Regions from separate parts of the Pantoea rwandensis genome, predicted to be linked through region 2. Evidence: predicted binding sites of a transcription regulator. Region 2 holds the regulator's gene; each other region holds the start of a gene.
What was found. Region 2 encodes PurR, which represses purine synthesis genes. Its sites were predicted from a motif close to CANGCAAACGTTTGCNTG; they were not measured.

Region 1 (7,588 bases), 1.9 Mb from region 2:
CCTGAAACTCGGTGGTCACTAAAGAAACGCCTGCGGTCAGGCGGCGCATACCATGACGAAATTCATCAAGTGAGATTGATTCCTGGCGAGTAAGTGAAGTTACTGACATAAAAAAACTCCGACGTGCATGCTGCTGCGATGGGCACGATTATCTTGAGGTGGATTGTTCACGCACTTCGATGTGCTTTTGGTTGCCCAAATCCTACACTACCTCAGACTTTACGGCACCCTATCCGCGCAAAATCAGCAAAAGCGTTATATGCAAATTCATCGGATGGGATTAGCCGCCGCTTCGGTCTTATCTGATTTTTGGTCATTCCATGTTATGCCGGATGCAAACCTCTGAGAAAATTCCTACAATAGCCCTGATGATTATCTGACCATTTTCACGGAGCGACAGATGGCTAGTCATTTTGTACGTTGGATGGGTAACTCGCCGCTCTCTTCAGAGCAGTTGCGGGTTCCACAGGATGTGATTAACAGCGCCGAGCGCTTCCCTGACAAGCGCCGTAGCCGTTTTCTTGCCGCACGCGAATTGCTGGCTCAGCTCATGCTGCGTGTTTATGGCATTCGTGAACTCCCGCCGCTTGTGACCACCAGCAGCGGACGTCCTTGCTTTGCCGATCCAAACCTCCCTGACTTTAGTATTGCTTACGCCGGTAATATGGTTGGTGTGCTGCTGGCGGAAGAAGGCGGGCGGGCGGGATTGGATATGGAGATTGTCCGCGCCCACAGCCGTCAGACGCAGGACACGCTCACGCAGGATCTCTCATCCGGTGAAAAGGCGTGGATCAACGCGCAGCAGGATTTCATGGAAGCGGTGACGCAAATCTGGACGCTGCGCCAGAGCATCCTCAAATTAACGGGTGAAAGTGAGAACGGTGCCGGTTCGCTGCAGTTGCACCCTGCTGCCGGCCGTCTGCGCTCCAGCGTGTTTCCGGATATTCAGGCGGTATGTGATGCCGAGCCGATTCTGGTGTGGTCGTGCGCGCTCTCTCCGGGCACTGAGCGCTTATGCCTGTGGGAGATTGATGCACAGCAGCAATGGCAGCCATTGCGCGACGTTGAAATGAGCAAACCGAATATTGGCCCGCGCTCGCTGCGTCTGACCAGCCTCACTCCCACACCGCAAGAAATCGGACATCTCTAACAAAACAGGCCGCAATCGCGGCCTGTTATTTTTAGTGCGCGTCGATAAACGCGATTTTTAGCACAAACAACAGGGCAACAATCACCACGCACGGGCTGATTTCACGCCAGCGTCCTGTGCCAAGCTTCATCACACAGTACGAGATGAAGCCCAGCGCGATACCTTCGGTGATCGAGAAGCTGAAAGGCATCATCGCCGCCGTGACAAACGCCGGGACCGCTTCGGTAAGATCGTCCCAGCGCACGCGTGACAGTGATGCCGTCATCAATACGCCAACGTAAATCAGCGCTCCAGCGGCCGCATAGGCCGGCACCATCGCAGCCAGCGGCGACAGGAACATCACCAGCAGGAACAGAATGCCGGTGATCACCGCCATCAAACCGGTGCGGCCACCAATCGCCACACCTGAAGAGCTTTCGATATACGCCGTCACCGAAGAAGTGCCGATTAGCGAACCGGTCACCGAGCTGATGCTATCGACATACAGCGCCTGCTTCATGCGCGGGAAAGTGCCCTTTTCATCGGTCAGTCCGGCCTTATCGGTGACACCGATCAGCGTGCCGGAAGAGTCGAACAGGTTGACCAGCATAAAGGAGAAGATCACTCCCGCCATACCGATGTTGAACGCCCCTTTAATATCGACCTGACCCACCACCGATGTCACTGCCGGCGGCGCGGCAAATACACCGCTGAATTTCACATCGCCAATGGCTAAGCCAATCGCCGTAGTGACCACAATTGATACCAGCACCGCCGCGTGGATATTGCGTGAGGCCAGAATCGCGATAATGAAGAAGCCCAGCGCCCCCAGCAGTACGCTATGCGAGGTCAGATTCCCGACCGTCACAATGGTGTCGGCATTCGGCACGATGATACCGGCGTTTTTCAGCCCCATCATAGCGATAAACAGGCCGATACCGGCGGTGATGCCGACGCGCAGGCTCATTGGGATGTTGGCAATCATCCAGTAACGTACGCGCAGCAGCGTGAGGATCAGCAGACCGAGCGCCCCCCAGAAGATCGCCCCCATGCCAACCTGCCATGAGTAACCCATGGCGCCAACCACCACAAACGCGAAGAAAGCGTTCAGCCCCATCGCCGGTGCCAGTGCCACCGGCAAGTTCGCCACCAGCCCCATCAGGATGCTGCCAAAGGCCGCTATCAAACAGGTGGTGACAAACACCGCCTGGGTATCCATGCCTGCCGCGCCCAAAATTTGCGGGTTTACAAAGACGATGTACACCATCGTCAGGAAAGTCGTGAAACCGGCGATCACTTCGGTGCGCGCGGTTGTGCCGTGTTCCTGCAGCTTAAAGATGCGCTGCAACAAGCCCTGATTGTTCATTCAACTGTCCCGGAAAAAAATTTATCGCCGCGTATCCTATAGATTTTAGCCGGGCAAAACACTGATTATTCGCAAACGGTTGCCGGAGTCGCTTTCTGCGCTGAGTGCGCTAGAGTGTCAGCTGGTTGTTTAATAAAAGGATGATGTGCGATGTCAGTTGAATGTGTGTTTTTCGATTGCGACGGTACGCTGGTCGACAGTGAAGTGATCTGTACGCAATCTTACGTCAACACCTTTGCCCAATACGGTATTGAGCTCTCTTTGCAGCAGATGTTTGAGCAGTACAAAGGGGTTAAGCTCTATGACATCGTGCGGGATGTACTGGCGAAGCATCAAATCGACGTTCCCATCGAAGAATTCGAAACCGCCTATCGCGCTGATGTCGCCCGCCTGTTTGACCTCGACCTGAAGCCGATTACCGGTGCCAAAGCGCTGGTGGAAAGCGTGAAAGTGCCGATGTGCGTGGTCTCGAACGGGACAGTGAAGAAGATGCAGCACTCGCTGGGTTTAACCGGCATGCTGCCACACCTCGAAGGTCGGCTGTACAGCGGTTATGACATTAATCACTGGAAGCCCGATCCCGAGTTGATGTATCACGCGGCGGAGCAAATGCAGGTGCCGATTGAGAAGTGCATTCTGGTGGACGATTCAGAGGCTGGTGCGCGTGCGGGGATCGCGGCGGGCATTCCGGTATTTTACTACTGCGCTGATGCGCACAATCCGGAGTTGGATCATCCGCTGGTGACGCGCTTTGACGATATGGCGCAATTGCCAGCGCTGTGGCGCGCAAGGGGTTGGGATTTGGTGTAAACCCAGGGCGGCATGAATGTCGCCCCTGCAGAAACCGGCGCAGGATGTCCGGGCAATGCATGATTCAAATCGACTGACCACAAAAGTGTTACCTCTGTGGTCGGTCTGATCTGTTCCCTGTGTGCCCGGTGGAACCTGGTGCTGCCCCTACAGAGGCCGGTGTGCGATTTTGAACAGTTCGCAGGTAAGATCTAATCGGGTGCGCATTTATGCGCACCAGGTAACCTAAACGCCTTAGCCAATCGCGCCCAGCGAATCCTCGTTACTCTGCTTCTTCGGCAGCAGGAACAACGTCGCCACGATATCCAGCAGGTAAATCAGCGCCAGCAGCGTGATCGCCGCGGTAAACGAGATTTGCGCCGCCAGCAGACCAATCACCAGTGGACCAAAGCCGCCGACACCGCGTCCAAGGTTGAACAACACGTTCTGCGCGGTTGCGCGCGCCTGAGGTGGGAAGGTGTCCGAGATCAGCGCGCCGTAACCGCCGATCATGCCGTTCACAAACATCCCCATGATCGCGCCGGTAAACAGCATGACGGTAGGATCGCGCAACTGCGCATACACCACCACCATGGCGACCGCGCCAAACTGGTACAGCAGAAAGATTTTCCAGCGCGCGAAGCGATCGGCCAATACGCCAAACAGCCAGATACCAAAGGTCATGCCCACCACGGTCACCGCCGTCCACAAGCCGGATTTGGTCAGGCTAAAACCAAAGCTGGATGAGAGGTAACTTGGCATCCAGATCATCAGACCGTAGTAGCCGAAATTCTGCACCGAGCAGAGAATAAAGATGCCCAGACTGGCTTTGCTGGTGGCGCGATCGGCAAACAGCAGTTTGATACGTGCGGCGAACGACAGCTGCGGTGTTTTTTCCACGTGACGCGTGAAGCCTTCCGGCTCGCCCATACTGCGGCGAATCACAAACGACACCAGCGCAGGCAGTAAGCCCACCAGGAACATGCCGCGCCAGCCAATCACGCTCAGCAATGGCGGCGTAATAAAGGCGGCCAGCAGTACACCGAGCTGCCAGCCGATGCCGACCCATGCCGAGGCGCGATTACGCTTCTCTTTCGGCCAGGCTTCCGCAATCAGCGCCATGCCAATACCAAATTCACCGCCCAGCCCTACGCCTGCCAGCGTGCGGTAGGCCAGCAAATCCCTGTACCCCTGCGCCACCGCGCACAGCCCGGTAAAGATGGAGAACATCAGAATGGTCACGGTGAGAATACGGATACGACCATAACGATCGCTGAGATGGCCAAACACAATACCGCCAATCACCGCGCCGATCAGCGTCCAGGTGACCAGCGAACCGGCCTGAGAGGGATCGAGCGCCAGCGAGACGCTGATTGCCGGTAACATAAAGCCCAGAATTAACAGATCGAAGCCGTCCATCGCATAGCCACTAATGGCAGCAACCATCGCTTTTGCCGGCGTCACGGCGTTTTTTTTCGTTATTGGGGAAGACATTTAACAGCACCTGGCAGAAAAAAGTGCGCCAAGTATAAAGAGAGGGAATCGCGGAGACCAATCAGAAATGAAGATGGCTGCCTGTTTGCCACAGTCGCAACAGGCAGCCGAAACGGCAATTAAGAGGGTTTATTGCTGCCGTCATCACCTGACAGCAGTTCATCCAGCTTGTCGCCGCCAACGTGACGGAAATCCTGACCTTTAACGAAATAGAAGATAATTTCGCAGATGTTCTGGCAACGGTCACCGATACGCTCGATAGCGCGGGCACAGAACAGCGCCGTCAGTACACTTGGGATGGTGCGTGGATCTTCCATCATGTAGGTCATCAGCTGACGCACAATGCCTTCGTACTCTTTGTCGACCTTCTTATCTTCACGATAGATCTTAATGGCTTCATTCAGATCCATACGCGCGAAGGCATCCAGCACGTCGTGCAGCATCTGCACGGTGTGGCGACCCAGAGATTCCAGACTCACCAGCAGCGGCAGGTGCTGCTGGCTGAACTTCTCCAGCGCCGTGCGGCTGATTTTCTCAGCGACGTCACCGATACGTTCCAGCTCAGAGATGGTCTTGATGATTGCCATCACCAGGCGCAAGTCGCTGGCGGTAGGCTGACGTTTGGCGATGATGCGTACGCAGGCTTCATCAATCTCCACTTCCATCATGTTGACCTTCTGGTCACCGTCGATCACACGACGTGCCAGCTCGCCATCCTGGTTGTGCATCGCGGTAATGGCATCGGTAAGCTGCTGCTCCACCATGCCACCCATGATCATCACCTGAGTGCGAATGTGTTCCAGCTCCGCGTTGAACTGACCGGAGATGTGTTTGTTCAGATTCAAATTGTCCATGTGCGTCTCCTGAATCAGCCGTAACGACCGGTGATGTAATCTTCGGTCTGCTTCTGCGCGGGCTTGGTAAACAGTGTATCGGTGTCGCTGAATTCGATCAGCTCGCCCAGATACATGAAAGCGGTATGGTCAGAACAACGCGCGGCCTGCTGCATGTTGTGCGTCACGATCACCACGGTGTAATCCTGCTTCAGCTCGGTGATCAGCTCTTCAATACGACCGGTAGAGATCGGATCGAGTGCCGAGCATGGCTCATCCAGCAACAGCACTTCCGGGCGAATCGCGATGCCGCGTGCGATGCACAGACGCTGCTGCTGACCGCCGGAGAGACTGTAACCGCTCTGATGCAGCTTGTCTTTGGTTTCATTCCACAGCGCTGCTTTGGTCAGCGCCCACTGCACACGCTCGTCCATATCGGCACGTGACAGCTTTTCAAACAGACGTACGCCAAACGCGATGTTGTCATAAATCGACATCGGGAACGGCGTTGGCTTCTGGAACACCATGCCCACGCGTGCGCGCAGCAGGGCGATATCCTGATGGGAAGCCAGAATATTGTCGCCATCCAGCAGAATGTCACCTTCAGCACGCTGCTCAGGGTAGAGCGAGTACATTTTGTTGAAGGTGCGCAGCAGGGTGGATTTACCACAGCCTGATGGTCCGATGAAGGCGGTGACCTGGTTCTTCGCGATATCCAGGTTAATGTTCTTCAGAGCGTGAAACTTTCCGTAATAGAAGTTCAGATTGCGAACCTGAATTTTACCGGCAGAAGTCGTTGCCATACTCATTGCTCATCTCTCATGTGCAGCGCCGCCGAAGCCGCGCCGGGAAATTAATGTTTGCCCTTGGCGAAAACCACTCGCGCGACAATGTTCAGCAGCAGCACGCACAGGGTAATGATCAACACACCCGCCCATGCCAGGCTTTGCCACTCGGCAAACGGGCTCATGGCGAATTTGAAAATCGTCACCGGCAGGTTGGCGATCGGCTGCATCATGTCGGTGCTCCAGAACTGGTTCGACAGCGCAGTAAACAGCAGCGGTGCGGTTTCGCCCGCGATACGTGCCACGGCCAGCAGCACACCGGTGATAATCCCGGATACTGAGGCTTTCAACGTGATGGCAGAAATCATCTTCCACTTCGGCGTACCCAGTGCATAAGCCGCTTCACGCATGCTGTCTGGTACCAGACGCAGCATGTTTTCCGAGGTACGAATCACGATAGGAATCTGCAACAGCGCCAGCGCCACCACACCCGCCCAGCCAGAGAAGTGCTGCATCTGTGCCACCACGATGGTGTAGACGAACAGGCCCACCACAATCGACGGTGCTGACAACAGGATGTCATTGATGAAGCGAATCACTTCCGCCAGCCAATGCTTACGGCCATATTCGGCAAGATAAATACCGGCCATGATGCCCAGCGGCGTACCGATCACCGTTGACCACAGAATCAGTAATCCACTGCCCGCCAGGGCGTTAGCTAAACCACCGCCTGCGGTGTTCGGTGGCGGGGTTGATTCGGTGAACAGTGACCAGCTCAGGCCATCGATGCCTTTGGTGACGGTAGTGAACAGAATCCACACCAGCCAGAACAGGCCAAAGGCCATGGTCAGCATCGACAAGGTCAGCGCGATTTTGTTTTTGGTACTGCGCCACGCCTGCATTTTGCGGCGAGACGCTTCCAGCTCAGCGCGAGCCTGCATTTCAATAGCTGTCATGAACGGGCTCCTTCACTCTTCGCCAGACGCAGGATCATCAGTTTAGAGATCGCCAGCACGATAAAGGTAATCACGAACAGGATCAGACCCAGTTCCATCAGCGCGGCCACGTGCACACCCGACTCGGCTTCAGCGAATTCGTTCGCCAGCGCAGAGGTGATGCTGTTGCCCGGCATAAACAGCGAGGCGCTGTCGAGCTGGTAGGTGTTACCGATGATAAAGGTCACCGCCATGGT
Region 2 (7,588 bases):
AGGTATTTAACGGTGTATGGGATGCCTTAGCGGACGGGCGGGTCGATGTGGCGATTGGCGCCACTCAGGCGATCCCTGTAGGCGGACGTTTTGCGTTTCAGGACATGGGTGCCCTTAACTGGCGTTGTGTGGTCAGTCCCGACCATCCTCTGGCCGCGCATGCTGAACTCAATGAAGAAGCGCTGCGTGCCTGGCCATCGCTGGTATTGGAAGATACCTCTCGCGCATTACCACGACGCATGACCTGGACATTGGATAATCAGCGGCGTTTAGTGGTGCCAGAGTGGGAAACGGGAATGGACTGTTTGCAGGCGGGATTGTGCGTGGGCATGGTGCCAGGCCACCTCGCGCGACCTTTACTCGACAATGGCGCGCTGGTGGAGTTATCACTGCCGCAGCCGTTTCCGGAAAGCCCCTGCTGCGTCAGCTGGTCAGAACAGCGTGCGTCACCCGCGCTGGAGTGGTTACTCGCCTATCTCGGCGATGCTGAAACGCTGAACCACGAATGGCTCAGCGAAAATCAGCATTAACGGCGGTAATCGCGGAATGGACCGTCCGCCACAGAGCGGCGCTCAATCAATGTTGGCTGCACTTCTATGGTTTGCGGCTCTTCGCGTTTGCTGGTGATACGATCCAGTAACATTTCCAGTGCTTTCTCGCCCAACTGAGCCTTCGGCTGGTGGACCGTGGTCAGCGCCGGGGTGAAATAGCGCGCGTTGCGCACGTTATCATAGCCAATAACGGAGATATCCTGCGGCACGCGCAGCCCCATCTCATCGGCGGCACAAATCGCGCCCATCGCCATGATATCGCCACCACAGAACACGGCGGTCGGACGCTGTTTCTGATTAAGGATCTGCTGCATCGCCTGATAACCTGATTCTGGCTCGAAGTCGCCCTGAACCACCCATTCCGGCCGCACAGTCACACCGGCTTCGCTCATCGCCTGCAGGAAGCCCGCATGGCGCCCCCCGCCGGTGTTGCGCTCCATTTGGCCCGGAATGGCACCAATATCACGGTGACCGCGCTCAATCAGGTAACGACCCGCCAGATAACCGCCGTGGAAGGCGTTATCCTGCACGGTATCGGTGAAGTCGCCGCGAGAGGCGCCCCAGTCCATGACCACCATCGGGATATTGCGGTTCTCTTCCAGCATCTGCAGTAAATCGTCAGGATACTCGGAGCACATGACTAAGAGACCATCCACACGCTTTTGCGCCATCATCGACAGATAAGCGCGCTGCTTTTGTAAATCGTTATGCGCATTGCCCAGAATCAAGGTATAGCCGCGTTCGAAACAGTGGTTCTCAACGGCTTCAATAATTTCGGCAAAATAGGGCGCTTCACTGGAGGTGGCCAACAGTCCCAGCGTTTTGGTGTGATTCACCTTCAAACTGCGCGCAACGGCGCTCGGCGAATAGTGCAGCTCTTTGATCGCTTCCCATACGGCGTTACGCGTTTCCTCTGCGACAAAACGCGTTTTGTTGATGACATGCGAAACAGTGGTAGTTGATACACCGGCGCGTTTCGCTACATCTTTAATTGTTGCCATGAAAAAGGTACTCCCCGGCTTATCGCAACTTACTGATAAGTATATTGTTAAACGTTTGCGTCTGCGAAGGGTTTTACGCCCTAAAAAGGGGGCAAATCTGCCGTTTCAGGCAGGGAAAATCACTTCAGCAGGCTGTAAATACAGCATGCGCAAAATCAGTTGCGCAACGAAAGGCGGCGATTCTAGCAAGCCAACGCGGATAAGACGAGATTTTTGCCCACCGCTGTGCGAAAATTGTTTTAACCATAATAAATGTGTGACTAAGGAGTAGTGATGAGTACAGATTTAAAGCTGGCGCTAATGACCACGGTTGGCGCACTGTTGATGATTATTGCGTTTAGCTTCACTGCCATTCTTCATTGATTCAAAACGCATCAATAAAAAAAGCCGGCACTGATTAAGCGTCCGGCTTTTTTTGTGGCGAGAGCCACAGGATGTTGTTGCGCAACAATTAGCGAATAGTTTTTGGTGTCATCATACGGCGCGCACCCACATAGTGTTTCTGCCAGTAGTCTTCGCCTAATGCACTAATTTGAATGTCTTTACCGGTGCGTGGAGACTGGATGAATTTACCGTTGCCGAGGTAAACGCCCACATGGTCGGCAGTCCCGCGATTATTGATGCGGAAGAATACCAAATCCCCTTTCTCCAGCATCTCACGCTTAATAGGTGCGGCATCGTGCAGGTGATACATCTCATTCGCCGTGCGCGGGAATTTGTATTTCACCAAATCCTTATACGCGTACCACACCAAACCACTGCAATCGAAACCGGTATGAGGTGAGGTGCCCCCCCACTGGTAAGGCTTGCCCAGTTGTCCCATCAACTTCGTCATCGCGGTTTCGCGTGCCTTTTGGTAGCGCAGGCGGTGGGATTTACTCATCTTGATACCGGTGAGTCCCTGAACGTCATCGTCCATATCAGGGGACTTTTTCGCGAGACGTTGATGGCCATACTTTTTCAATGGCGACTTCAGCAGGGATTTTTTGCGGCTGGATTTGTTTAAGGCGGTTTCGGTTTTACTCTGCTTTTTCAGCTTGAGCTTCTGCACGGTAGTCAGGCGAGACTTTTTAGCCGTTGTTTTAACCGGGCGTCGCTTGCGGCGCTCATCTTCGCGCGCACTTTTTTTCTCGGCGTTATGCAAACTGGCATTAATCGGGGCATGCTGGGAAGCAGAAGCCACGTTAAAGAACAGTTGGGCAAAAGCCAGTATGAAAAGCGTAATCAGTAAACGCATAGTCCGGTTACAGGTTAAGCAGTCTGGCAAAAAGCAGGCTGCGGCAGAGTAAGAGAAATCTGATCAACGATCAGCGCCGAAGCAATTCTAATCCACTTTTTTTCCAAAAGGTAAGGCCTTTTTCCATTAATCTGTTACCAGGCAGATAATGTCGCTAAATTGAGCGATTTCAGCTGTTTAACGCAGCGAAATTATTGCTAATTATTAATTTGTTCATGCTTATTAATGATAGGAAAATGTTATCTATCCTGTTTGCACTTAACAAACATGGCGATCAGCCGGTCGGTAACGCAAAATCCCGTTTTCAGTGTGGGGCTGAAGTCGCTACAATAAACAAACACGAAGTGAAGGATTAAGGAAGGCAATAATGAGTACTGTTGAAAAAATTCAGCGCCAGATCGCAGAAAACCCGATTCTGTTATACATGAAAGGTTCTCCGAAACTGCCAAGCTGCGGTTTCTCTGCACAGGCTGTGCAGGCGCTTTCTGCCTGTGGTGAGCGCTTCGCGTATGTTGATATCCTGCAGAACCCGGATATCCGCGCTGAAATGCCGAAATTCGCTAACTGGCCAACCTTCCCGCAGCTGTGGGTCGATGGTGAGCTGGTGGGCGGTTGCGACATCATCGTTGAGATGTTCCAGCGTGGCGAATTGCAGCCGCTGGTAAAAGAAACCGCTGAGAAATATAAAGAAGCGGAATAATTGCGAAGGCCGACAAATGTCGGCCTTTTCTTTGAAGATCTATCGTTCAATCAGCCAATCAGCCAATCAGCCAATCAGCCCATCAGGCAGAGCCGTCGTCCTCCGTCTGTTCTTCACTGAAAGCCAGCGGCCAACCTCCCAAACGTTTCCAGCGATTGACCAGCTCACAGAACAGCGTGGCTGTTTGTTCAGTGTCGTAGAGCGCCGAGTGCGCCTGTGTGCTGTCAAACTCCATTCCTGCGGCTTTACAGGCTTTCGCCAGCACGGTTTGTCCCAATACTAAACCGCTCAGTGCTGCAGTATCAAAGGTCGCAAAAGGGTGGAAGGGATTTCGCTTCAGGCTGGCGCGTTCGGCCGCTGCCATCACAAAATTCAAATCGAAGGTGGCATTGTGCGCCACGATAATCGCGCGATTGCAGCTATGATCTTTGGTGCCTTTACGTACCATCTTGAAAATGGCATGCAGCGCCTCGTACTCGCTTACCGCACCACGTAAAGGGTTGGAGGGATCGATGCCCGTAAACGCCAGCGCCGCAGGATTGAGGATCGCGCCTTCGAACGGCTCAACGTGAAAGTGCAGGGTTTCATCACGGTGTAACCAACCGTCCTCATCCATTTTAAGCGTGGTCGCTGCAATTTCCAGCAGCGCATCGGTTTGCGCGTTAAAGCCGGCAGTTTCGACGTCAATAACCACAGGATAAAAACCACGGAAGCGTTGATGAAGAGCGTTTAAGGCGTTCGATTCAGACATCAGGATCTCATAGCAAGAAATGGGGCAGCGCGCATTATGGCAAAAATTACGGGAGGGTGCAGCAGGAGAGGGAAGTCAGCCTGCAAATTAGCAGACTGACTAACGGCATCAATGACCGAGGCCGTGACCAGCGTGTTTGTTTTCGATCAGCTCGATTTTGTAACCATCGGGATCTTCAACAAAAGCAATGATGGTGGTGCCGCCTTTAACCGGACCGGCTTCACGCGTTACGTTGCCACCGACACTGCGGATACGTTCACAGGTCTCTGCAACGTTATCGACGCCCAGCGCAATATGGCCATAAGCATTGCCGAGGTCATACTTATCAACGCCCCAGTTGTAGGTCAATTCGATCACCGCGCCTTCACTCTCTTCGGTGTAACCCACGAAAGCCAGGGTGTATTTGTATTCGGTGTTTTCGCTTTGACGCAGTACGCGCATGCCCAGCACACGAGTATAAAAATCGATAGAACGTTGCAGATCGCCAACGCGTAACATGGTGTGAAGTAAACGCATAACATCCTCTTTTGAAAAGTCATCAGGGAATGACAAAGACTAGCAAGTATAGCCAGTTAATGCCCTGAAGAAACAGCACTGCCGCACATCCGGTGCGGCAGCCAGGTTCTTACAGGGTTGGGTAATCCGTATAGCCCTCAGCGCCGCCGCCGTAGAAGCTTTCCGGGCGCTGTGGATTCAGCGGTGCGTCTTGCTGCAGACGCTCAACCAGATCCGGGTTAGCAATAAAGTCGCGACCAAAGGCCACAGCATCGATCAAGCCGCGCGCAATCAGATCGTCGGCTTTTTCAACGGTGTATGCACCCGCACCGATGATCACGCCCGGGAACAGCGCACGAACTTTAGCACGGAAAGCATCGCTGTAAGGCTGGCCACCGGCCCAGTCTGGTTCGGAAAGGTGCAGATACGCCAGGCCACGCTGCCCCAGTTCGGAGATGTACCACAGCGCTGCTGCTTCTTCGTCTGCACCATTTTCCAGATTCTGGAAGGCACCAATTGGCGAAATACGGATGCCGATACGATCGGCAGACCAGTTCGCAATCGCCGCATCCACCACTTCCAGCGCAAAACGACCACGCTTTTCGATCGACCCGCCGTATTCATCGGTGCGCTGGTTAGAACCCGGTGCCAGGAACTGATGCATCAGGTAGCCGTGGGCAGAATGCAGTTCCAGCAGGTCGAAATCAGCTTCACGCGCGTTCGCTGCCGCCTGGCCGAAATCTTTAACGATCTGCTGAATTTCCGCCACGCTCAGTTCACGTGGTAGTGAGGTGTCTTCACGGTAAACGGTGCCATCTTCAGCACGCAGTGAAGTACGAGTACCAGCAGCAATAGCTGAAGGCGCTACGGGCGCTTTGCCTTCAGGCTGAACGCTGTTGTGCGAAATGCGGCCGGTGTGCCACAGTTGCACCGCGCTGTGCCCCTTCGCGGCGTGAATGCTTTCGTTGATCACTTTCCACGCGGCGATTTGCTGCTGAGTATGCAAACCCGGTGCGCCAGCATAACCTTTCGCCTGGAAAGAGATCTGCGTTGCTTCAGTAATGATCAGACCGGCGCTGGCGCGCTGCTGATAATATTCCGCCATCAGCGGAGTAGGAATGTCGCCAGGCTCGATGCTGCGCAGACGCGTCAGCGGTGCCATGAAGACACGGTTAGGTACGGTAATCGCGCCCACTTTAAGTGGGGAGAACAGCTGTTTACTCGCCATGATGACTCCTGTAAGTAGACCGGTCGTCTAGAAACTGCGGTTTTTAAAAATCAGTGGCCATTCAGCCACTGTTCAATGGTTTCAAGTGCCAGGCTTATCGGCCCTGGCTCTCGTGAAATTTTGCTTTGTAAACTGGCACCCAGCCATAACAAATAACAGCGCTGGGCCAGTTGCTCAGGCGTTTGTCCATATGGTAGCGCCTGTTCAGCAGCGACCTCACTCAGACAGCGGGCGTAAATTGCGATAGTCGCGCTGGCACCGTGTTGTAACGCATCGCGCATCGGCTCTGACAAATCACACACTTCCGCGGATAACTTGACGCCGAGGCAGCCTACTATATGACCCTGCTCGATAAACAGCGTTGCGCCATAGCGGAAGTGCGCCAGCAAACGTTCCCGTGCCGATAACCCCGGCTGACTTAACTGCTGTTCAATCTGTTGCAGATAGTGAACGAAATAGCGCTCCAGCAACGCGACGCCAAAAGCTTCTTTGGAGCGGAAGTAGTGGTAAAACGAGCCTTTCGGCACTTCCGCCAGCGCCAGCATTTCGCTGAGCCCCATTCCGGTAAAACCGCGTTGCAGACAAACCTGCTCGCCAGTAGCGAGCAGATGTTCACGGGTTTCGTTGCGTTGCACAGTCTTGTTCATGGGCCACACAGTATTAGACCAGTCGGTCTAATGCAAACCTTATCCGGCATTTTGGCACGATCTGATCATGTCCAGTTGCGGTTGGTACTCTTGTGTCTGGATGTTGAACATGCCCAAAACCGTATGGAAAAGATTGTCTTGCGACACTTTCTCACTCGCAGCCTGCTGGCGTAAACAGGACTCATTAATGTGGAACGCCGACGCATAGCCGGGTGACATCCACATCAGCAGTGGGATGTGCGTCTGCTGTGAAGGGGCAAACAGATAGGGCGCACCGTGAAGATACATACCATGTTCACCCAATGATTCACCGTGATCCGAGAGATACACCAATGCGACGTTAAAGCGATCGCTTAATGCTTTGAGTTTATCAATGGTGCGGCTCACCATATCGTCGGTATACAGCAAAGAGTTGTCATAGGTGTTTACCAGCGCCTGATGATCGCAATCCTGAATCTGGTTGCTATCGCAGGTAGGCGTGAAGCGACGAAATTCTGCCGGATAGCGCTGATAATAGGCCGGGCCATGGCTGCCCATTTGATGCAAAACGATGATTCCGTCATTGTGCAGGCTGTCCACGTAGTGATCAAAACGATGCAGCAGAACATCATCCAGACAGAAACCATCGTGACAATATTGCGACAAATTCCACTTCGTCATATCCGTGTGCGGCACGCGATCGCAGGCACCTTTACAACCGCCATCGTTTTCACGCCACAGCACGCTCACCCCGGCATGTGCCAGAATATCGAGTACGCCTTCCTGATGATGGGCCAGATTGGCATCATAATGTTCACGCGGCATATTAGAGAACATGCAGGGTACGGAGATGGCCGTTTCCGTGCCACACGAACTGGCATCGGGATAGTAGATAACCTGCTGCTTTTTCAGCTCAGGGTTGGTTTCACGTGCATAGCCGCCAAGAGAAAAGTTCTCAGCACGTCCGGTTTCGCCTACCACCAATACCACCAGCGTTTT
Region 3 (7,588 bases), 1.9 Mb from region 2:
GCTGGTTCCGCCTAATACCACCGCCGCAATCGCATCCAGTTCATAACCGGTGCCTGCCGTCGGTTGCGCAGAGGAAAGACGCGCGACTTCGATGGTGCCCGCCAGCGCCGCCAACAGACCACACAGCGAATAGACGATGATTTTGACGCGGTTAACGTTGATACCTGACAGACGTGTCGCCGCTTCATTGCCGCCTAACGCATAGATGTAACGACCGAGGCGCGTGTGATGCAGCATGTACCACGCCAGCGCGAACACCACTGCCATCAGCCACACCGGCGTTGGGATGCCCAGCGGACGACCAATACCAAACCAGCCAAACAGATCGGCGTTATCACTAAAACCGGTATTGATCGGGCTGCCGTTGGTGTACACCATGGTGACGCCGCGCAGCAGCAGCATCATGACCAGCGTGGCGATAAACGCCTGTACCTTGCCGCGCGCCACAATCACGCCGGTAATACCGCCAATTGCCGCACCCAGTGCCAGCGAAGCCGCTACTGCCACCAGCGCATTCACTTCCAAACCGACAATCGAAGCTGCGACCGCACCAGTGAGTGCCAGCAGCGAGCCCACCGACAGATCAATACCCGAAGTCAGAATCACCAGCGTCATGCCGACGGCCATAATGGCGTTAACCGAGGTCTGCTGCAGAATGTTGAACATGTTGGCAACGGTGAAGAAGTTCGGGCTTTGGCTCGCCACCACGGCAATCAGCACGATCAGCGCAATCAGCGATTTCTGCTCCAGCAGCCAGGCTTTGCTAAACCAGCGACGGCTGGCGGGTAAGGTTTGGGTGCTCATACAACTAACTCCTCGCTGTGTTGCTTACCGACTGCCGCCGCCATCAGGGATTCCTGGGTAGCCTGCTCACGGGAAAATTCGCCACTCAGATGGCCTTCATGCATCACCAGGATGCGATCGCTCATGCCCAGCACTTCCGGCATTTCCGATGACACCAAAATGATGCTCAGCCCTTCGGCTTTAAACTGGTTAATTAACTGATAAATCTCTTTTTTCGCACCCACGTCCACGCCACGCGTCGGCTCATCCAGAATCAGTACGTTCGGGCGCGTCATTAAGCCACGCGCAATCGCCACTTTCTGCTGGTTACCGCCAGACAGCAGGCCAATCGGCTGCTCCATAGAAGGGGTTTTAACGTTGAACAAACGGATGAAGTCACCGACGGCTAACTGCTCTTCGCTGTGTTTGAGATTACCGGTGGTATGGCTGAAGTAACGCAATGCGGTCAGCGACATGTTCTCTTTCACTGACATGCCGAGCACCAGGCCATCGCGCTTACGGTCTTCGGAGATGTAAACAATGCCGTTGGCGAGGCCATCCTGAGGTGATCGGGTGATGATTTCGCGGCCATTAAGTGTCACCGTGCCTTTGCTGCGCGGCAGTGCGCCGTACAGCACTTTCATCAATTCGGTGCGTCCCGCGCCCATCAAACCGGAAATACCAAGGATTTCCCCTTTGCGCAGAGTAAAGCTAACGTTATCCACGCCCGGCCCGCTGAGATTTTCAACAGTTAAACGAATATCGCCTGGCGCCTGATCGATATGCGGGTATTGATCTTCCAGCTTACGACCCACCATCATCTCGATCAGACTCTCTTCGCTGAGATCGCTCACCGCGCGCTCGGCAATAAATTGCCCGTCACGAAACACGGTGACGTCATCGCAAATCTCGAAGATCTCTTTCATGCGGTGAGAGATATAAACAATGCCGCAGCCCTGCGCTTTCAGTTCATTGATCACGCGGAACAACGACAGGGTTTCGGTATCGGTCAGCGCATCGGTCGGTTCATCCATAATGATGACCTTCGACTCGAAGCTAAGTACTTTGGCAATCTCAACCATCTGCTGATCGCCAATCGATAAATCGCCCACCAGCTTATGGCTGTTGAAGCGCAGGTTCAGACGATGTAATAAGGCATCCGCCTCGGCGTACATCCGGTTCCATTCGATGCGGCCAAAGCGGTTAACAAATTCGCGACCGAGGAAAATATTCTCCGCAACGGTCAATTGCGGAATCAGGTTAAGTTCCTGATGAATAATGCCAATGCCCGCTTCCTGCGACGCTTTCGGTCCAGAAAAAGCCACATCCTTGCCCAGCCACTGCAGTGAGCCCGCATCCATGCTGTAAATGCCAGTTAGCACTTTCATCATGGTGGATTTCCCCGCGCCGTTTTCACCCACCAGCGCCATCACGCGCCCCGGATAAACAGCCAGTGAAGCGCCATTCAGCGCTTTTACGCCGGGAAACGACTTTTCAATCCCTTTGAGTTGCAATAACGGTTGCATAACGACCTCAGAAGGTTACGCCAGCGCTCAGGATGACATTCGCATACGGAGAACACTCTCCGCTGCGAATGACTGCCTGACTACGCTGCGTTTCTTGTTTGAACTGTTCATGGCTGGTGTAACGGATGGTGATGACATTCCCCTGGTGCCGTTGCAAGGCATCGAGCACGGCGAGCAGTGCGCTGTGGAGTTGCGGATTGTGTTGCTTGATCTCCTCCGCCATCAGGGCGCTTTCGACTTGCATCTCCTGAGTGACAACATCAACCACCTGTAAAAATTCGGGCGTTCCCGGCGTCAACGCCAGATCGATTCGCTGTGGTCCGGCCGGAATCGGCAAGCCCGCATCCGCAATCGTCAGCGTATCGGTGTGCCCCAGGCGGGCAATCACATGAGAGAGTTCAGCGTTTAACAAGCGACCTTTTTTCATTTCTTCCACTCCACAGCGAAACGTTTCGCTGAGCGGGAGTGTATTAAATGTGCGCGTCAACTCAATGACGTCATCACGGAAATGTGATCGCCATCGAAACGTTTCGCTTGTGCCGGGGATAATTTGAGTTTGGGGGGATGCGAGCCGCCTGAGCGGCTCTGAAGAGTGTTATGGCAGCTTGCGGACCTGCTTAACGTCCAGCTCGATGGAATTAAAATCCTTATCCAGCTCGCCGGTCAGTTCAACCTGATCCTTCGGCGTGATGGTCTGTCCATGCCAACGCTTATGGTCGATTTCCACTTTCATGTTGCCACTGCTGTCGCGGAACAGATAATCCTCATCACCGATTTGCTTATCCAGATAACCGCGCACAGTAATCCAGCTATCATCCTTCATCTCTTCTGCCTGCTTCACAGTCACAACACTGGTGTTATCTGCCTGGAAGCCACCTGCGTGAACCTGAGCCTTGGGCGCATTCGGGTCAACAAAGCCACCCTGTTGTGCGGCCAGAACCGGCGTGGAGGCCAACATCACAATTGCGATTAGCGCTGCACTCTTTTTCATTTTTCACCTCTGTTCCATGAATGTGTGGGATACGGAGGTTATTACAGCATAGGGTTCTTAACAGGATCTTAAGGGGTAAAAAAACACGAAAAATAGCCAATCTGCGGCGATTGACGCTGTACAAGCCGACTTTTGCTTCGTATAACGACTCTTGCACTTAAGGAGAAACGCATGCGCATATTATTGATCGAGGACGACACGCTGATTGGCGATGGTCTGAAAGTCGGGCTAACGAAACTCGGCTTCAGCGTTGACTGGTTCGTGTCAGGCGAAGCGGGATTTCAGGCTCTATCGGCCGCACCGTGGGATGCCGTGGTACTGGATCTTTCGCTGCCCGGGCGCGATGGGCTGGAGATCCTGCGTCAATGGCGTGAGCAGGGCGCAGATGTACCCGTGCTGATCCTCACCGCACGTGATGCACTCGATCAGCGCGTACAAGGATTACAGTCAGGCGCTGACGACTATTTGTGTAAGCCCTTCGCGCTCGCTGAAGTCGCCGCGCGTTTACAGGCGCTGATTCGCCGCCGTCATGGACAACTACAGCCCGAGTTGAAACACGGCAAGGTGGTGATGTCGCCTGGCAGCCACAGCGTCTGGATTGATGGTGAAGCCATCAGCCTGAAGAGCCGGGAGCTGGCGCTGCTGGAGCTGTTTATGCGCAATCCGGGTCGCGTGCTAACCCGCAGCCAGCTGGAGGAAAAACTCTACAGCTGGGATGACGATGTCTCCAGCAACGCAGTAGAAGTGCATATTCATCATCTGCGCAAAAAGCTCGGCACCGCGTTTATTCGTACCGTGCACGGCGTAGGTTATACCCTCGGTACGGCAGAATGAGTCTGTTTCTACGACTCGCCATCGGCTTTGTGCTGCTGATTGTGCTGTGCGGCGGGGTGGCCAGTTACAGTGCCTGGCATCAGACCCGCGACACCGTTAATGAGCTATTCGATACCCAGCAAATGCTGTTTGCCAAACGCCTGCTGTCACTCGATCCCACCAGCTTGCACGCCGCCTCTCTGCCAGGAACCAAATCCATTTTGCGCCATCACCGCGGCGATCAGGATGATGATGCACTGGCGTTTGCCATTTTCCGTGCGGACGGCCAGCCGTTGCTTAACGATGGCGAGAACGGGCGCGATATGCAGTTTGATGATAAGCGTGACGGTTTTCGCGAGGGTCGTCTGCGCGGCGACGATGACAGTTGGCGGCTGCTTTGGCTGACTTCTGCTGATAAACAATATCGCGTGGTAGTGGGACAGGAGTGGGAATACCGCGACGATATGACGCGCGATCTGGCACTGGCGAGTTTGATGCCGTGGCTTTACGCCATGCCCTTTATGCTGCTGATGCTGCTGGCATTGGTGTGGTTCGAATTGCGCCCGCTGAAGCGCCTGACGGCATCACTCCGGTTGCGAGCACCCGATGACGCCACACCGCTCGAAGAAGCACGCTTGCCCAAAGAGGTGCAGCCGTTGGTGGCGGCATTAAACGGGCTGTTTCACCGTATGGCGCAACTCCTGCAGCGCGAGCGCCGTTTTACCTCCGATGCGGCGCACGAACTACGCAGCCCGTTAGCGGCACTGCGCGTGCAGAGTGAAGTGATTCAGCTGGCGGATGATGACGAAGCAATGCGCAAACGGGCATTGCAGCAGCTTGATAGCGGCATCCAGCGCGCCACCCGGCTGGTGGATCAGCTCTTAACGCTTTCAAGAGTAGAAGCAGACGATCTGCGCAGCGAATTCCAGCCAGTGCCACTGGCACCGCTGCTGCAAAATTTGCTGGTGGAACATTTCCCGCAGGCGGAAGCGCAGAAAATGGATCTACAACTGCATGCACAGGCCGAACCGGTGATGAACGGTCATCCTCTGCTGTTGAATTTGCTGATGCGTAACCTGCTGGATAACGCGCTGCGCTATGCGCCGCCGGGCAGCCAGATTCAGTTCACGTTAAACGCGCGGGCGATAATTATTGAAGATAACGGGTCAGGCGTTAGCGATGAGCAGCTTGCGCGCCTTGGTGAGCGTTTCTGGCGACCACCGGGGCAGACGCAAACGGGCAGCGGTTTAGGAATATCGATTGTGAAAAACATTGCGCAACTGCACGGTATTCGCATCGCATTCAGCCATGTGCAGCCTCAAGGCTTGTGCGTCACCTTAAGCTGGTGACGCGCTTAATCCTTAAATCTCGACTTGCGTGCCCAGCTCGATCACGCGATTAGGCGGGATTTCAAACTGATCCGGCGCACGCAGCGCATTGCGTTGCAGCGCAAGGAACAGTTTGCCGCGCAAACGCAGATACCACGGGCGATCGCCAATAATCAGCGATTCATGGGACATGAAGAATGAGGTTTCCATCATGCGGCAGTTGAGACCTTCCAGCCCGCAGCGGTGGAAAATTTCTTCCACGTTCGGGGTTTCACGCCAGCCGTAACTCGCCACCACGCGCCAGAAGGTGGGCGATAGCTGTTCGATGGTAACGCGACGCACGTTATGCACGTAAGGCGCATCTTCGGTACGTAGCGTCAGCAGTACCACACGCTCATGCAGCACTTTGTTGTGCTTGAGATTATGCAGCATGGCAAAGGGGATCACGTTCAGGGCACGCGACATATAGACTGCGGTGCCCGGCACGCGCACCGGCGGAGATTTCTCCAGCGAGGCGATCATCGCTTCAAGCGAATTGCCGTGCTCATGCATACGACGCAACAGGCGGAAGCGCTCGCTTTTCCAGGTGGTCATGACGATAAACATCATCAGCGCCAGGGTTAGCGGCAACCAACCGCCGGAGAACACTTTAACCAGGTTGGCCGAGAACAAGGACACGTCAATACACAGCATGCCAATCAGAATCAGCACCACCAGATAACGGTTCCAGTGCCAGTTCTGAATTGCCACCGTGGAGCAGAGAATCGCGGTCAGTACCATGGTGCCGGTTACCGCGATGCCGTAAGCCGCCGCCAGGTTACTGGAGTGCTCAAAGCCGACAATCACGATCACCACGGAGAAGTAGAGCAGCCAGTTGATCACCGGAATGTAAATCTGCCCCGATTCTTCTTCCGAGGTGTGCACGATGCGCATCGGCGGGAGATAGCCTAAACGCACCGCCTGACGCGTTAAGGAGAACACACCAGAGATCACCGCCTGCGAGGCGATAACCGTGGCCAGCGTCGCCAGAATCAGCATGGGAATCAGCATCCAGTCTGGCGCCAGCAGGAAGAAGGGGTTTTTGATCGCTTCGGGATGTTTAAGCAGCAGCGCGCCCTGACCAAAGTAGTTCAGCACCAGCGAGGGCAGCACCACGATAAACCAGGCAAGACGAATCGGGAATTTGCCGAAGTGGCCCATATCCGCATACAGCGCTTCCACACCGGTAATGGCCAATACCACCGCGCCGAGCGCGAAGAACGACACCGTTTTGTACTGGATAAAGAAGTGCAGCGCCCAGTAAGGATTCATGGCATGCAGCACATCAGGGTTACTGATGATGCTACGCGCGCCCAGCACGGCCAGAATGATAAACCACACCAGCATCACCGGCGCGAACAGCTTACCCACGATGCCGGTACCGTGCTTCTGGATCACAAACAGCAGCGTCAGCACTGCAATCGCAAGCGGAACGATATACGCATCCAGGCTCGGTGCCGCAATCTCCAGCCCTTCAATCGCCGACAATACCGAGACAGCGGGCGTGATCACCACTTCACCATAGAAGAAGCTGCCACCAATCAGCCCCATGATGACAAGAATCGCCGTCGCGCGTGCACCGGTATTGCGCCCGGCCAGTGACATCAAGGTCAGGATACCGCCTTCACCGGCGTTATCGGCACGCATCACGTAACTGATGTACTTCAGTGACACCACTAAAATCAGCAACCAGAAGATCAGCGAGAGAAAGCCAAACACCGCTTCGCGTTCTACGCCAAAGCCGAACTGACCGGAGAGACATTCACGTAAAGTATAGAGCGGGCTGGTACCGATATCGCCATACACTACGCCAATCGCGGCGAGTGTGACTGCGCCAAGGGACTGCTTCTTATCCGAGCTCATAAGTTGTCTTTTGTTGGAGCCGATGAGGCACTTGCCTACCGCTCAGGCCATCAAAAAGCGCACAGTATGCACATATTCCCAAAAAAACCTACTCTTACAACATGTCATCATGACGTCAGCGAGGCGGTTTTTCGCCGAAATTAGGCGCGAAAAACCGCCTGAAGCAGCGAGTTCTCTCGCCTCAACCTTCTGAAACAAAAAAGCTGACGGCTATCAACGCAATCAAGCATGATAACCAGTAGAGT
Region 4 (7,588 bases), 1.3 Mb from region 2:
TTCGATCCTTAATCCATCTAATCCCGCTTGAGCTTAGTCTCTTTTCGCACCGTCAGGTTTTAATGACAGCACGCCGACACAAAGAATAAACTATTCAGCTGGCATTGTGGTCATTGGAATTAAAAATGACTGCTTTCGCTCCCGCCGTTGAAGCTGGCTACACTGTAGGGCAAGCCGTAGAAAGGAAAGATAAGGAGTGGAGTTTGACAAAGGGTACGCAACGCCGCGTGGTGTTTTTCGATCTCGATGGCACGCTGCATCAGCAGGACATGTTTGGCACCTTTATGCGTTATCTGCTGCGACGTCAGCCGATCAACCTGTTGCTGGTGGTGCCGCTGTTGCCGGTGATTGGTCTGGGAATGCTGTTTAAAGGGCGCGCTGCGCGCTGGCCAATGAGCTTGCTGCTGTGGGCCATTACCTTCGGCCACAGTGAGCTGCGCCTGCGTCAGCGTGAGGCCGCGTTCGCGACATGGTTCCGCCAGCGCGTCACCGCTTTTCCGGTGGTGCAACAACGTCTGACGGATTATCTCAGCAGCGATGATGCGGATGTGTGGCTGATCACCGGTTCGCCACAATCACTGGTGGAGCAGGTCTATTTCGATTCGGCCTTTCTGCCGCGCGTTCAACTGATTGCCAGCCAGATGCAACCCGGTTTAGGGGGGCGCGTATTAGCCATGCGTTGCCTCGGGCATGAGAAGGTTGCTCAACTCGAAGAGAAGATTGGTACACCATTGCAACTCTACAGCGGTTACAGCGACAGTAAACAGGATAACCCGCTGCTGTTCTTCTGCCAGCATCGCTGGCGGGTAACATCACGCGGTGAGCTGCAACAGCTGGAGTGAATCATGCGGCGATTCCGTCTATAATGCGCCGCCTTTAAATCCGCAGGAGCTGCCCGGTGAACCCACAAACTGATGAATATTGGATGCGCCATGCGCTGGGGCTGGCGCGTCGCGCGTGGGAACAGGGCGAAGTGCCGGTGGGCGCGGTATTAGTGCAGGGCGATAAAGTGATCGGTGAAGGCTGGAATCGGCCGATTGGTCAGTGCGATCCGACCGCGCATGCCGAGATCATGGCGCTGCGCCAGGGCGGTAAAATTCTCGAAAACTATCGCCTGCTCGACACCACGTTGTATGTGACGCTGGAGCCGTGCGTGATGTGCGCCGGTGCGATGGTGCACAGCCGCATTACGCGGCTCGTCTATGGCGCAAAGGATGAGAAAACGGGCGCAGCGGGCTCGCTCATGGACGTGATTGGTCATCCAGGCATGAATCATCAGATTCAGATTGATTGCGGTGTACTGGCGGACGAGTGCGCCGGGATGTTAAGTGATTTCTTCCGCATGCGCCGCGAGCAAAAGAAAGCGCTGCGGCAGGCGCAGCGCGAAGGTTAGTTCATCGCAATCTTAGGTTCGACCGCCGGGTAACCGGCGCCCAGTTCGGCTTCCAGCGCCGACTGCTGAGCGATGCGCTTCTCCTGTTCCTGCAGATATCCCACCAGACTGATCTGATACTTACGGATGTTCTCTACATAGTTGTAGGCTTCATGGCCGCGCGCGTAGCCGTAGGAGGTTTGCGCGTAATAACGCTTCTGGCTCAGCATCGGCAGACGCTGTTTGACATCGGCCCAGCTATCAGGATTACCGCCTTGTTTGGCCGTCAGCTTGCGGGCATCCAGCATGTGCGCATAGCCCATGTTATATGCCGCTAATGCAAACCAGATGCGCTCATCATCAGGAATGGTGTCCGGCACCTTCTCCATCATACGTTGCAGGTATTCGCTGCCGCCACGGATGCTCTGCTCAGGATCAAGGCGATCGTTGACGTCGAGGCTGTCAGCGGTGTTACGCGTCAACATCATCATGCCGCGCACGCCGGTCGGCGAGGTCGCCTGCGGATTCCAGTGCGACTCCTGATAAGAGATGGCTGCCAGCAGACGCCAGTCCATGCTCGCCGCGTATTTCTCAAACAACGGTTTGATATCCGGCAACGTGTTATCAATCGCGCGCAGGAAGGTGCGGGTATCCACGTAATCAAAAGTGCCAACGTGACCGAGATACTTCTCTTCGAGGCGCGCCATTGTGCCCTCTTCGCCCATCTGGCTATAGAAGTCGAGCATTGCCGCATTCAGACTGTCATCATCATTGCGTGGCAGATACCAGGTAACCGGTTCTTCATCGGTGATGTCAAATGCGACGGCCAGCTGCGGATGGATGCGCTGCAATAAGCCGATGGTGACCGAATCGCCCACGGTGTAATCCAGCTTGCCGTCGGCGACGGCTTCCAGCAGCGCTTTCTGTCCCTGATCGGTAGAGATCGCCCAATCGAGATCGGGATAGCTGTCAGCTTTGGCGGAACGTAAAGTTGACAGATATGCCGAACCGGACTGCACAATCAGGCGGCCTTTCAAATCGCCGAGCGTCTTCGGCCGTGGCTTATCAATGCGGTACACCAACTGCTGCGAAACAGAGTAGTAGCTCGGTCCACTTTGATAGTGGGCAAGGCGTTCACCGTTGTAGATCAGCCCAGCTGCGAGCAAATCCGCCTTACCATCATCCAGATCGTCAAACAGATCGCCGAGGTTCGGACGCACCGTAACCTCGAGTTTGACGCCAAGATAATCGGCGAAGCGTTTCGCCAGCTCGTAATCCATACCGGCTGGTGCATTATTGATGGTGTAGTAAGTCAGCGGGGAGTTGACGGTACTGATGCGCAGCACTCCACGTGATTTAATCTGCGATAACGCGTCTTTTCCGCCCCCGTACCAGGGGATGGAAGGCCACAGTGCCAGCGCAAGCAGCACGGTGATCAGACCGATCAGCAGATAGTTTATTTTCAGGCGTTTCAAATAGTTGTCTCGTAATGGCTCACAGGCCTCTGTCTTTTAAAAGGCAGTATTTATGTTGTTTTCACTCCCAGAGCGATGGGCATTTTGCGCAACAAAGCGCAGCAGGGCAACTTATATAGCAAGAATTGTGCAAAATTCAGCCAAATGCTGAGTGCCAGATTTTATGCGCAAACGGTTTCGTAACCCGTGCTGTTTCTCTATAATACCGCCCGTTTTCCCCTGTTGCGCCCAATGAAGCGTCGCCCGGCGCTTCGAAGACGAGAGATCTTTGATGATGGAAATTCTGCGTGGTTCGCCCGCTCTGTCGGCATTTCGTGTAAACAAACTGCTGACCCGCTTTCAGGACGCTCACCTGCCAGTGAGTGATATTTACGCCGAGTACGTCCATTTTGCCGATGTCAGTGCACCGCTCAGTGCGGATGAACATGCCCGCCTGCAACGTCTGCTGAAATACGGTCCTTCTCTCGCCGAGCACGCGCCACAAGGGCGTCTGTTACTGGTGACGCCGCGTCCCGGCACCATTTCTCCGTGGTCATCAAAAGCCACCGATATCGCGCACAACTGCGATCTGCCCCAGGTTATCCGCCTCGAACGCGGCATGGCCTTCTATGTGCAGGCACCGCAGCTGACGGAAGCGCAATGGCAACAGCTGGCTAGCCTGCTACATGACCGCATGATGGAGACCGTGTTCGGTGACCTGAATGAAGCACAGCAGCTGTTCGCGCATCATGAACCACAGCCGCTGAAAAGCGTTGATGTGCTGGGTGCCGGTCGCATTGCACTGGAACAGGCCAACACCACGCTGGGCCTGGCGCTGGCCGATGACGAAATCGACTATTTGCTGAATGCCTTCACCAAACTGGGCCGTAATCCGAACGACATCGAGCTCTATATGTTTGCTCAGGCAAACTCCGAGCACTGCCGTCATAAAATCTTCAACGCCGACTGGATTATCGACGGTGAAAAACAGCCGAAGTCGCTGTTTAAAATGATTAAAAACACCTTTGAGCATAATCCTGAGCACGTGCTGTCTGCTTATAAAGACAACGCCGCGGTGATGGAAGGTTCAAAAGTGGGCCGCTTCTACGCCGATGCGCAGAAGGGCGAATACACCTTCCATCAGGAAGAGGCGCATATCCTGATGAAGGTGGAAACCCATAACCACCCCACCGCGATTTCGCCGTGGCCAGGTGCTGCGACCGGTTCCGGCGGTGAAATCCGTGATGAAGGCGCAACGGGACGTGGCGCGAAGCCAAAAGCGGGCCTGGTCGGTTTCTCCGTCTCTAACCTGCGTATTCCTGGTTTTGAACAGCCGTGGGAAGAAGATTTTGGTAAGCCGGAGCGTATTGTTACCGCGCTGGATATCATGACTGAAGGCCCACTGGGCGGCGCAGCGTTCAACAACGAATTTGGCCGTCCTGCACTGAACGGTTACTTCCGTACTTATGAAGAGCGCGTGAACAGCCATAATGGCTCAGAACTGCGTGGCTACCATAAGCCGATCATGCTGGCGGGCGGTATTGGTAACATCCGAGCTGACCACGTGCAGAAGGGTGAGATCGTCGTTGGCGCGAAACTGATCGTGCTCGGCGGGCCTGCGATGAACATTGGGCTCGGCGGCGGAGCAGCCTCTTCAATGGCGTCTGGTCAGTCTGATGCGGATCTGGATTTTGCATCAGTCCAGCGCGACAACCCAGAAATGGAGCGTCGCTGCCAGGAAGTGATCGATCGTTGCTGGCAGCTGGGCGAAGCCAACCCGATTCTGTTCATCCACGATGTGGGTGCAGGCGGTCTGTCGAACGCCATGCCAGAGCTGGTGAGCGATGGCGGCCGTGGTGGTAACTTCAACCTGCGCGACATTCTCAACGATGAGCCAGGCATGAGCCCGCTGGAAGTGTGGTGTAACGAATCCCAGGAACGTTATGTGCTGGCAGTGGCACCGGCTCAGCTGGCGTTGTTTGACGAGCTGTGTAAGCGTGAGCGTGCGCCATATGCGGTGATCGGTGAAGCCACCGAAGAGCTGCACCTGAACCTGGCGGATAGCCACTTCGATAACAACCCTATCGACATGCCGTTGGACGTGCTGTTGGGCAAAACGCCGAAGATGACGCGTGATGTTGCCACTCAGCAGGCCAAAGGCGATGCGCTGGTGCGTGACGGAATTACCGTGGCTGACGCCGTTAATCGCGTACTGCATCTGCCAACTGTGGCAGAGAAAACCTTCCTGATTACCATCGGTGACCGTTCGGTAACTGGTATGGTGGCGCGTGACCAGATGGTCGGCCCATGGCAGATCCCGGTAGCGAACTGTGCAGTGACCACCGCCAGCCTGGATAGCTATCACGGCGAAGCCTTCTCACTGGGCGAACGCGCTCCAGTCGCCTTGCTGGACTTCGCTGCATCTGGCCGTTTAGCGGTCGGTGAAGCGCTGACCAACCTGGCGGCCACTGCGATTGGTTCACTGCAGCGTGTGAAGCTGTCTGCGAACTGGATGGCGGCAGCGGGTCACCCGGGTGAAGATGCCGGTTTATATGCGGCAGTGAAAGCGGTCGGTGAAGAACTTTGTCCGGCGCTGGGCATCACGATTCCAGTGGGCAAAGACTCAATGTCGATGAAAACCCGCTGGCAGCAGGGTACCGAAGAGCGTGAGATGACCTCGCCGCTGTCGCTGGTGATCACCGCCTTTGCGCGTGTAGAAGACGTGCGCCGCACCGTAACGCCTCAACTGCAAGCTGCCCATGATAACCTGCTGATGCTGATTGATCTGGGCAACGGCGCAAACACCCTGGGTGCTACTGCACTGTCACAGGTTTACCGTCAGTTAGGCGATAAGCCAGCCGACGTGCGTGATGCATCGCAGCTGGCAGGCTTCTTCAACGCCATTCAGGCGCTGGTGGCCGAGCAGAAGCTGCTGGCTTACCATGACCGTTCTGATGGCGGCCTTCTGGTCACGCTGGCTGAAATGGCCTTCACCGGTCACTGCGGTATCGAAGCCGATATCGCCGCGCTGGGTAACGATGCGCTGGCAGCACTGTTCACCGAAGAGTTGGGTGCAGTGATCCAGATTAATGCCGCTGATCGTGCAGCCGTTGAGAAAGTGTTTGCCGACCATGGTCTGAGCAGCAATGTGCATGTGATCGGTCAGGCACTGCCGGGCGATCGCTTTGTCATCCGTTCTGGCGACAGCGCGGTGTACAGCGAAAGCCGTACCACGCTGCGTACCTGGTGGGCAGAAACCACCTGGCAGATGCAGCGTCTGCGTGACAACCCTGCCTGTGCCGATCAGGAGCACGAAGCGAAGAAAGACGACAACGATCCTGGCCTGAACGTCCATCTGACCTTCAAGCCAGAAGAAGATGTTGCGGCGCCGATGATCGCCACAGGTGCGCGTCCTCGTGTTGCCGTGCTGCGTGAGCAGGGCGTGAACTCCCACGTTGAGATGGCGGCTGCCTTCCACCGCGCTGGTTTCACCGCAGTCGATGTGCACATGAGCGATCTGCTGGCGGGCCGCCGCGGCCTGGAAGAGTTCCAGGCGCTGGTCGCGTGCGGTGGCTTCTCTTACGGTGACGTATTGGGGGCAGGTGAAGGTTGGGCGAAATCGATTCTGTTCAACGGCCGTGTGCGTGATGAGTTCGAAAACTTCTTCCACCGTCCACAGACGCTGGCGCTGGGCGTATGTAACGGCTGCCAGATGATGTCGAATCTGCGTGAGCTGATTCCGGGCAGCGAACTGTGGCCACGCTTTGTACGTAACCAGTCAGAGCGGTTTGAAGCACGTTTCAGCCTGGTCGAAGTGGCTGCGAGTCCATCGTTGCTGCTGGACGGCATGGCCGGTTCTCATATGCCAATTGCCGTGTCGCACGGTGAAGGTTTCGTGGAAGTGCGTGACGGTGCACATCTGGCCCAGCTGGAAAGCAAAGGTCTGGTGGCGCTGCGCTTCGTAGACAACTTCGGTAAAGTGACCGAAAATTACCCAGCCAACCCGAACGGCTCGCCGAACGGTATCACTGCGGTAACCAACGAAAGCGGTCGCGTCACTATTATGATGCCGCACCCAGAGCGCGTGTTCCGCACCGTGAGCAACTCCTGGCACCCAGCAGAGTGGGGCGAAGACAGCCCGTGGATGCGTATCTTCCGCAACGCACGCAAGCAGCTGGGCTAATTTAGCCAGCAGCATCAGAGGCCGCCGCAAGGCGGCCTTTCTTTTGCCCGTCAGGCCTCACTCACTCACTCACTCACTCACTCACTCACTCACTCACTCACTCACTCACTCACTCCATTACGCCATGACTGACTATGGCTGGCTTGCAAAACTGTCTGAAATTGGCGACAAACACGAAAGTGAGCTGTCGCTAAATGGTGACATTTAACTTATTGATTTATATTGACTCAATTTTTCATCCTTTAACTCGTTGCTGATCAGCGACACTTTCGTCAGACCAGCCGGTCCGCTTTTTCATAAAATAGTGCGTCACACCTCGCATTACTCTGATAATCAATGCTATTTCATTTCTGGCACGATAGTTGCTATACTCACAGCGTTGCTCATTCTCCTGTCTATGATTGCCCCGCACTGCGGTTGAGCTCATAAAATTCGAATGACGCACCAAACGGAGCCTGCCGTCCACCCAACCGATAATCGCTTGCTTTGCAACGTTATCAAGCATCGGACGCAACGTTGAGTTAGGCTCCACCTATTTTGCAAGCGATGCTGAGGCGTCGCTCTCACGGCAGCCCAAAA

Region 1: LH22_RS02250 (NCS2 family permease) is a predicted target of PurR. The motif match lies at 2,564-2,581, and genes of this name have one in related genera.
Region 3: rbsD (D-ribose pyranase) is a predicted target of PurR. The motif match lies at 2,750-2,767, and genes of this name have one in related genera.
Region 4: purL (phosphoribosylformylglycinamidine synthase) is a predicted target of PurR. The motif match lies at 3,012-3,029, and genes of this name have one in related genera.

What each region holds. Positions count from the first base shown of each region.
Region 1 covers NZ_CP009454.1:510,850-518,437, forward strand. Annotated here, with positions in the region: gene LH22_RS02240 (flavin reductase family protein) at 1-109, opposite strand, end outside; gene LH22_RS02245 (4'-phosphopantetheinyl transferase family protein) at 401-1,150, shown strand; gene LH22_RS02250 (NCS2 family permease) at 1,182-2,495, opposite strand; gene yieH (6-phosphogluconate phosphatase) at 2,646-3,305, shown strand; gene LH22_RS02260 (MFS transporter) at 3,540-4,778, opposite strand; gene phoU (phosphate signaling complex protein PhoU) at 4,898-5,632, opposite strand; gene pstB (phosphate ABC transporter ATP-binding protein PstB) at 5,647-6,420, opposite strand; gene pstA (phosphate ABC transporter permease PstA) at 6,465-7,352, opposite strand; gene pstC (phosphate ABC transporter permease PstC) at 7,349-7,588, opposite strand, start outside.
Region 2 covers NZ_CP009454.1:2,939,775-2,947,362, reverse strand. Annotated here, with positions in the region: gene punR (DNA-binding transcriptional activator PunR) at 1-530, shown strand, start outside; gene purR (HTH-type transcriptional repressor PurR) at 527-1,552, opposite strand; gene LH22_RS20620 (YnhF family membrane protein) at 1,826-1,915, shown strand; gene LH22_RS13395 (C40 family peptidase) at 2,004-2,789, opposite strand; gene LH22_RS13390 (Grx4 family monothiol glutaredoxin) at 3,154-3,489, shown strand; gene rnt (ribonuclease T) at 3,572-4,240, opposite strand; gene gloA (lactoylglutathione lyase) at 4,349-4,756, opposite strand; gene LH22_RS13375 (alkene reductase) at 4,866-5,963, opposite strand; gene LH22_RS13370 (TetR/AcrR family transcriptional regulator) at 6,014-6,610, opposite strand; gene eptA (phosphoethanolamine transferase EptA) at 6,650-7,588, opposite strand, start outside.
Region 3 covers NZ_CP009454.1:541,262-548,849, reverse strand. Annotated here, with positions in the region: gene rbsC (ribose ABC transporter permease) at 1-804, opposite strand, end outside; gene rbsA (ribose ABC transporter ATP-binding protein RbsA) at 801-2,309, opposite strand; gene rbsD (D-ribose pyranase) at 2,317-2,736, opposite strand; gene LH22_RS02395 (YgiW/YdeI family stress tolerance OB fold protein) at 2,905-3,300, opposite strand; gene qseB (quorum sensing response regulator transcription factor QseB) at 3,472-4,134, shown strand; gene qseC (quorum sensing histidine kinase QseC) at 4,131-5,462, shown strand; gene kup (low affinity potassium transporter Kup) at 5,475-7,343, opposite strand.
Region 4 covers NZ_CP009454.1:1,656,038-1,663,625, forward strand. Annotated here, with positions in the region: gene yfhb (phosphatidylglycerophosphatase C) at 204-842, shown strand; gene tadA (tRNA adenosine(34) deaminase TadA) at 899-1,393, shown strand; gene mltF (membrane-bound lytic murein transglycosylase MltF) at 1,390-2,847, opposite strand; gene purL (phosphoribosylformylglycinamidine synthase) at 3,119-7,009, shown strand.